DNA from 2 places in the Vescimonas coprocola genome. Region 2 is predicted to be linked to the other one. Evidence: riboswitches for the same ligand, from Rfam matches in the RefSeq annotation. Region 2 holds a riboswitch; the other holds the start of a gene.

Region 1 (4,210 bases), 690 kb from region 2:
GCCGGATCACCGGCTCGCCATCGTTGAGGTTGATACGGACGCCGCCGGTGGCAAAGGTGTTGTCCCGGACGGAAATCATGGAATAGGCCAGTGCCACGGTGGTGACCACCAGACACACCGCCAGCACGATCACCGCAACGATGCCGCCGGTTAGACGGCTGCGGGTCTTACGCTCAGTCATGGGACACCTCCCTGCGGCGACGCAGCAGCACCGTCAGTGCCGCACCGGACACCAGCACCGCCGCTCCCCAGAGCAGGGGCTGCATGGTGTCGCCGGTAGGGGGAGCCAACTCCTCGCTATCCGCCACCCACCAGTAAAAGTCCGCTACCAGCTGCTGATACATATAGGGATTGCCGACGCTGGTATCCAGATACGCCGTCAGCTGATAGTCCAGCGTATCGCTGCCGGCCGGCAGCGGGGTATCCACTGCGGCGGGCATCTCGGCCATCAGGCCGTCATACACCACACTACCGCCCACGGACACCCGCAGCTTCAGCACCTCCGCCAGCTTCTCATAGCCGGGGCGCACCTCCGCCCGGAAGTGGACGGTGACGTCGCCCTTGTGATCTACCTGCACGCAGTCGTTCTGGGTCTCGGCATCGCCGGGGAACATATTGGTCACGGAGAACTCCCGGTTATACTCCGGGCTGCGGTCATACAGCCGGATGGTGACCTTGCCGGTCCGGGCCGCTGTGGGAACGGGTGCGCCGGCGGGCTGCGCCGCCGTCTGGATGCCGTTGCCGGGGGCCTCTGCCGCCCGGCCTGCCTGCCGCCCGTAATACCGCACGGCACACAGCGCCGCAAGGCTCAGCGCCAACAGGATCGCCAGCACAACGATCAGCCGCTTCACCGTGCTGCTTCGAATGGGTTGCCGCACCTGTAACACCTCCTGCTTCCTTCCAAAACTCATATGGCACATATAGACTCTCTGGCTCGCCCTTGCCACAACCAATGGTGGTTTTTCGGCAAATCTCAGCGGCCGGAGAGCCTTTGCCCTTCGACATTTCGTCTTGCTAATTGTCAGGTCCATGAGAGATACTACCACGTTTCCCGCCTTTTTGCAACAGGGTTTTGCCGATTTGTGCAAAATTCTAGTTAATTTCATATGTTCTTTGCGTTCATGCGGCATATATGTCTCTTTCAAAAATTCCCCCATGCTTTTACCCCGCCGGGCGGCATAATTTTCTTGACAACCACCGCCGCAAAATGGTAGCCTATGGGTGACAAGCAAACAGAGTTCGGATGACTGGTCCGGGAGAGACCGCTGCGGCGGCGCCGAAGGGGAATGCAGAAGCTCTCAGGCAAAAGGGTCGGACCACGACGATACTCCGAAGAGTGCGGCCTGTCCGCACGCCGAAGGTGCAACCCGCTCCGGCGGGGAATCTCTCAGGTACAAAAACGGAGGCGCAAAACTGCCGAAAGCGGTTTTGCGCCTTTTTGTGCGTCCAAAACCTTTCCGGAACGTGTCCAAGGCACCGCCAAGACCTGTCCGCGATGCGTCCGGAATGTGTCCAGCGACTGGACAAACGAAGCAAACGGAGCAAAACAAGCGGAACAAACAACGGAACAAACATGATAAGGAGGAAGGAACATGAGCGAACTCAAACGCACCCAGCTGTACGAGACCCATGTGGCGGCCGGTGCCTCCATGGTGGATTTCGGCGGATGGGAAATGCCCGTCCAGTATCCCACGGGAATCGTGGCGGAGCATCTGTACACCCGGCACTTCTGCAGCCTGTTCGATGTGTCCCACATGGGGCGGCTGCTGATCGAGGGGCCGGAGCGGCTGGCATTTTTGCAGCACGTCCTGTCCAGCAACGTGGCGGGTCTGGATCTGAACATGGCCCAGTACTGCATCCTGCCGGACGAGGACGGCGGAGCCGTGGACGATGCGTACCTCTATCGCTTCGAGGAGGAGCGATTCCTGCTGGTGGTGAACGCCGCCAACACGGAGAAGGATCTGATGCATCTGCGCTCCGTGGTGAAGGACTACGACTGCACCATCACGGACATCACCTCCCGGTGGGCCTCCATCGCCGTGCAAGGCCCCAAGTCCAAGGATCTGCTGACCACCCTCTCCGGCGGGGTACAGGTGACGGAGCCGATGAAGAACGCCCTGAACACTCTGACCTTCGAGGGTCATGAGGTGAAGGTGGCCAAGACCGGCTACACCGGCGAGCCTCTGGGCTACGAGGTCTACTGCCGCAGCGAGGACGCTGCGTGGCTGTGGAACCGGCTGGTGGAGCTGGGCGCCCGGCCCGCCGGTCTGGGCGCACGGGACACCCTCCGCATGGAGGCGGGCTTCCCCCTGTACGGCCATGAGATGGGCGTGGATCCCGACGGGCAGAGGATACCCATTTTCGCCGTGCCGCTGGCCAAGTTCGCCGTGAGCTTTGCGCCTCAGAAGGGGGAGTTCATCGGCCGCAAGGCACTGGAGCAGCAGTTTGACGCCTTCCGGCGCATCATGAACCGGGATTTCTCCGACTGCACCGCCCTGCCCCGCCGTATTCTGCCCATCGCCCTGCTGGACCGGGGCGTCATGCGGGCCGGAATGGCGGTATACCGGGGAGAGAAGCAGGTGGGCTGGGTCACCAGCGGCACCATGGTCCCCTACTACGTTGCTGAGGGCGAGGGACTGGAGACGGTCATCACCCAGGAGACCGCCAAGCGGGCCATCGGCCTGTGCTATGTAGACAGCGACGTTCTGACGGACGACGTGGTGGAGGTGGACATCCGGGGCCGCCGGCTGAAGGCCGTGATCCCCGCCCGTCACATGAGCGTGGGGGCTCCGCCCTATGCCCGCCCTTTGTTGTACCGGCGGCCGGAGGACGAGGTGTCTCAGCCCGCCGACCGGGCCGCCAAGGCGCTGGAGCTGCTGCATCTGGCGCAGGATAACCACCAGTGGCGCCAGCGCCAGTGCATCAACCTCATCCCTTCGGAGAACACCCCCAGCCGGGCGGTGCAGCTGCTGGCGGCCAGCGATCCCTCCTGCCGGTACGCTGAGCACAAGAAGATCATCTCCTTCTATGATAAGGATGTATTCTACTATCAGGGCACCAAGTTCATCGACACCGTGGAGCAGCTGCTGGCGGAGCAGATGCGCCAGTATCTGGGCTGCACCCAGGTGGAGACCCGTGTCATCAGCGGGCAGATGAGCAATATGGCTACCTTCTCCGCCCTGATGGACTGGAAGAACCGTCTGGACCGCAAGCACACCCCCCAGCGGCTGGGCTATGTGCTGAACAACCACATCATCCGGGGCGGCCACCTGTCGGCCCAGCCCATGGGCGCTCTGAAGGACTACATCGCCGTGGATCCGGTGACCGAGCGCACCGCCGTGGTGAACTTCCCCGTGTGCCGGGACGATCTGTTCCGCATCGACGTGGAGGAGACCAAGAAGGTCATCGACCGCTACCGTCCGGAGCTTATCATCTTCGGCAAGAGCATGGTGCTGCGCCGGGAGCCGGTGGCGGAGATCCGCCGCTTCGTCACGGAGCAGAATATCCCCACCACCATCATGTACGACATGGCCCATGTGCTGGGTCTGGTGGGTGACCACTTCCAGAAGCCCTTTGAGGAGGGCGCTGAGATCGTCACCGGCTCCACCCACAAGACCTTCTTCGGCCCCCAGCGGGGCGTCATCGGCGTCAACTATCGCCGGGAGGATCTGAAGTGGGGGCTGTGGGAGACCATCCAGTCCCGTGCCTTCCCCGGCAGCGTCTCCAACCACCATCTGGGGACCCAGCTGGGCCTGCTGATGGCGGCCTATGAGATGAACTATTTCAAGGACAGCTATCAGAAGGCCGTCATTGACAACGCCAAGTACTTTGCCAAGGCCCTCCATGAGGCGGGTCTCCACGTGCTGGGCGATCCCGCCATCGGCTACACCGAAACCCATCAGGTGCTGGTGGACGTGGGCTACGGCACCGGCCCGGAGGTAGCCGAGCGGCTGGAGGAGAACAACATCATCGTCAACTATCAGGCCACCCCCGACGAGGAGGGCTTCACCGCCTCCGGTGCTCTGCGGATGGGCGTCAGCGAAATGACCCGGTTTGGCTTCGGCCAGACGGAGTTCACGGAGCTGGCCGGTCTGATGGCGGACTGCATCCTGCGGGGAAAGGACGTAGGGCAGGAGGTTTCCCGTCTCCGCAGCCGCTACACCACCATGCACTACTGCTTCGACGGCCCGGAGTTCCAGACGGCGCTGGA
Region 2 (4,210 bases):
GAAGGGGGCCTGTCCGTTAGTGGTCAGCAGCGTCACCACCTGATACTGGATGGTCTGTACGCCACGGCGGATCTCCTCCCGCAGGCGGGTCTCCACCAGCTCGTGGATCTTCTCCTCACCGGGGTCAAAGCCGATGGAGTCCATCTCCGCCTGAACGATCTTGCGGATCTTCTGGCGGCTGACCTCCACGAAGGGGGCCAGATGGGTCAGGCTGATGGACTGGCCGCCATACTGGTTGCTGGCCACCTGGGCCACGATCTGGGTGGCGATGTTGCAGGCGGTGGCGAAGCTGTGGGGCCGCTCGATGAGGGTACCGGTGATGACGGTGCCGTTTTGCAGCATATCCTCCAGATTCACCAGATCGCAGTTGTGCATATGCTGGGCATAATAATCCGTGTCGTGGAAGTGGATGATGCCCTCCTCGTGGGCCTCCACGATCTCACGGGGCAGCAGCAGGCGGTTGGTGATGTCACGGCTCACCTCGCCGGCCATGTAGTCCCGCTGGGTGGAGTTCACCACCGGGTTCTTATTGGAGTTCTCCTGCTTGGCCTCCTCGTTGTTGCACTCGATGAGGGAGAGAATCTTGTCGTCGGTGGTGTTGGAGCGGCGCACCAGAGAGCGGGTGTAGCGGTAGGTGATGTAGTGCTTGGCCACCTCAAAGGCCCCATGGGCCATGATGTGGTGCTCCACCATGTCCTGAATTTCCTCCACGGTGGCGGCACGGTTCATTTTCTGACATTGCAGCTCCACGGACTCAGCGATGCGGCGGATCTGCACCGGGGTCATGCGGTCGGCCTCGTCCACGTCCTCGTTGGCCTTGGTGATGGCCACAATGATCTTGGTGATGTCAAAGGCCACCTCGGAGCCGTTGCGCTTGATGATTTTCATTCTTTCTCCTCCTTGCCGTATGAAAAGTCGCCACAGGGCGGCTATGAATGCGAACACTGATATCATACACTATATATGGTGGTGATGCAAGGGGGAGAGCCAAAATATAGACGAAAACCAGCACCAAAAATCCAGAGAGAAATTTGTCAATACTTCACAATCGACACAAGATAAGGGATATTACAGAGAAAAGAAAGCACAAAATATAGTGATCCTGCGGAAAAACGCCGGGGAAGCGGGAGGATTTTCACAGAAGGGGCCTCGTTTTTTTCAGGAAAGTGTGGTATATTGGGAAAAACGGATACGAAAGGGGCGGATCACGGGATGGAACTGCGGGAACTGCTGGAGATCGGGCCGGGACTGACGGCGCTTATCGGCGGCGGCGGCAAGACCACGCTGATGTATCATCTGGCGTCGGAGCTGCGGCAGCAGGGGACGGTGCTGGTGTGTACCACCACCAAGATATGGCCCCCGGCGCACCTGAGGGTCTGCACGGAGGAGGGGACGCTGCGGGAGGAGCTGCGCCGCCGGGGCATCGCTTGTACCGGGACGCCTACGGAACAGGGGAAGCTGACGGCCCCGGCCATAGATAACTGGGAGACCATGGCGGATTTCGTGCTGGTGGAGGCGGACGGCTCGGCGGGGCGGCCCTTCAAGGCCCATACCGACTGGGAGCCGGTGCTGCCGGAGGAACGGCAGGCAACGGTCCTGGTGATGGGGGCTGACGGCTTCGGCAAGCCCATCAGTCGCATGGCCCATCGGCCGGAGCTGTATGCCCGGCTGGCGGGCGCCACGGAGGATCAGGAGGTAACGCCGGAGCTGGCGGCCCGTGTGGTGCGTCTGGAGGGCCTCCACGACCGGGTGTTTCTGAATCAGGTGGACCGGGCGGAGGAGTGGCCGCTGGCCCGGCGGCTGGCAGCGGTGCTGGACTGTCCCGTAACGGCAGGGACCCTGCGGGAGGGCCGGTGGCAGCGACTGAAGTGATGACGGGAAAAATTTTTGCAGATAGGGCTTGTATCCGCCGGCCATCTGTGGTATAGTACCTCCAACAAAAACATATGCCCCCAAGAAACGGACAGAATCCAAGGAAACTGGCCGGGGAGGGGACTCTGGAGAAACTCACGACAGTGAGTGCCGAAGGTGCAAGGCCCGCGGGCCGAATCTCTCAGGCAAAAGGACAGAGCGACCGGGCCGCCCGCAGGGCGGCGAGCGGTGGTTTCTCCGGAGTCGCTGGCACAGGCCGGCGGCTCCTTTTTTCGCAGAGGGGCAGGGAGGAGACACATTATGGAAGCGGTATTGCAGGTGGTACAGCGCATCAACTTTTATCTGTCGGATTATATTCTGGTGTTCCTGCTCATCGGTACGGGTCTGTATTTCTCCGTCCGCACCCGATTTGTGCAGGTACGGTGCTTCGGTGAGGGGATGCGGGCGGTGTTCGGGGAGTTCAATATGCAGGGCGGCAGGCAGAAGGGGGGCCTGTCCTCCTTTCAGGCCCTGACCACCGCCATCGCCGCTCAGGTGGGTACCGGCAACATCATTGGCGCCTGCGGTGCCATCCTGCTGGGCGGGCCGGGGGCCATCTTCTGGATGTGGATCATCGCCTTTTTCGGCATGGCCACCATCTACGCCGAGGCGGTGCTGGCGCAGGAGACCCGCCGGGTGGCCGAGGACGGCAGCGTCAGCGGCGGGCCGGTATACTACATCAAGCGGGCCTTTCCGGGGAGATTCGGTACGTTTTTAGCGGGCTTTTTCGCCGTGGCGCTGATTCTGGCGCTGGGCTTCATGGGGTGCATGGTGCAGTCCAATTCCATCGGGGAGACCTGCGCTGCCGCCTTCGGTGTGCCGTCGTGGGCGGTGGGCATCGCGGTGGCGGTGCTGGCGGTGGTGGTGTTTCTGGGAGGCATCCAGCGCATTGCCGGGGTCACGGAGAAGCTGGTGCCGGTCATGGCGGCGCTGTACCTGCTGGGGGGACTTGTGGTGCTGGTGTGCCGGGTCCGGTACCTGCCGGAGGCGGTGGGGATGATCTTCCGCTACGCCTTCGTCCCCAACGCCATCATCGGCGGCAGCTTGGGCTATGCCCTGAAAATGGCCGTCAGTCAGGGGGTCAAGCGGGGGCTGTTCTCCAATGAGGCGGGCATGGGCTCCACACCTCATGCCCACGCCATGGCCAAGGTGAAGCATCCCCACGAACAGGGCGTGGTGGCCATGACGGGTGTGTTCATCGATACCTTCGTGGTGCTGACCATGACGGCGCTGGTGGTGATCTCCACTTTATATGCCGGAAACGGCATCCTCTCCGCCGGGACAGCGGAGGGCGTCAGCAAGGCCAACATGGCGCAGCTGGCCTTCGGCACGGTGCTGGGCAGCCGGGCAGGCAGTATGTTCGTGGCGGTGTGCCTGCTGTTCTTCGCCTTTTCCACCATCCTCAGCTGGAACTTCTTCGGGCGGCTCAACGTATCGTGGCTGCTGGGGGAGAAGGCCGTGGGGGTGTATTCGGTGCTGGCCATCGGGTTCATCTTTCTGGGCTCGTGCCTGTCCAACGACTTGGTATGGGAGCTGGCGGATCTATTCAACCAGCTGATGGTGCTGCCCAACGTACTGGCGCTGGTGACGCTGGGCGGACTGGTGGCAGCGGCCTGCCGGAGGAAGTAACGGCGGCGGAGACGGGAGACCGTCCCCGCTTTTCGGTGTTCCGCCCATAGACTTTTCCGGCGGGATGTAGTATCATGAGAGGCAAGATATCTGGCCCTGCGGGGCAGAGGAGGAACGAACATGGAATCCACACTGAGGCGCACCTGGGCGGAGATCGATCTGGATGCGCTGGCGCATAATTATCAAACACTGCGGCGGCGGACGGGGACAAGGTTCGTGGGCGTGGTGAAAGCGGATGCTTACGGCCACGGGTCGGTGCAGGTGTCCCGAGTGCTGGAGGAGCTGGGGGCGGACTATCTGGCGGTGTCCAGTCTGGACGAGGCCATGGAGCTGCGGGCCGGGGGCATCACCATGCCCATCCTGATTCTGGGCCACACACCGCCGGAGCGGGTGGAGGAGCTGCTGCGCTACCACATCACGCAGGCGGTGACCTGCGAAGCCAAGGCACTGGAGTACAGCGCCGAGGCGGTGCGCTGCGGCGGCACGCTGAAGATCCACATCAAGGTGGACACCGGGATGTCCCGGCTGGGCTTCCTGTGCGGAGGCGATCACTTTGAGACAGGGGTGGCGGGCATCTGTGCTGCCTGCACCCTGCCGGGACTGGAGGCGGAGGGTATCTTCACCCATTTCGCTGTGTCCGATGAGGCGGATACAGAGAGCGACGCCTATA

What was found. A riboswitch is a leader RNA that binds a small molecule or an ion and turns the genes downstream of it on or off. The one in region 2 is predicted to bind glycine.
Region 1: linked by a shared signal. The riboswitch ahead of gcvT (glycine cleavage system aminomethyltransferase GcvT) and the one ahead of KJS28_RS02930 (alanine/glycine:cation symporter family protein) in region 2 are both predicted to bind glycine.

Annotation. Positions count from the first base shown of each region.
Region 1 covers NZ_AP023418.1:2,444,665-2,448,874, reverse strand. Annotated here, with positions in the region: gene KJS28_RS11885 (hypothetical protein) at 1-181, opposite strand, end outside; gene KJS28_RS11880 (hypothetical protein) at 174-878, opposite strand; glycine riboswitch at 1,244-1,324, shown strand; gene gcvT (glycine cleavage system aminomethyltransferase GcvT) at 1,593-4,210, shown strand, end outside.
Region 2 covers NZ_AP023418.1:585,107-589,316, forward strand. Annotated here, with positions in the region: gene nrdD (anaerobic ribonucleoside-triphosphate reductase) at 1-888, opposite strand, end outside; gene yqeC (selenium cofactor biosynthesis protein YqeC) at 1,213-1,872, shown strand; glycine riboswitch at 1,988-2,079, shown strand; gene KJS28_RS02930 (alanine/glycine:cation symporter family protein) at 2,173-3,540, shown strand; gene alr (alanine racemase) at 3,661-4,210, shown strand, end outside.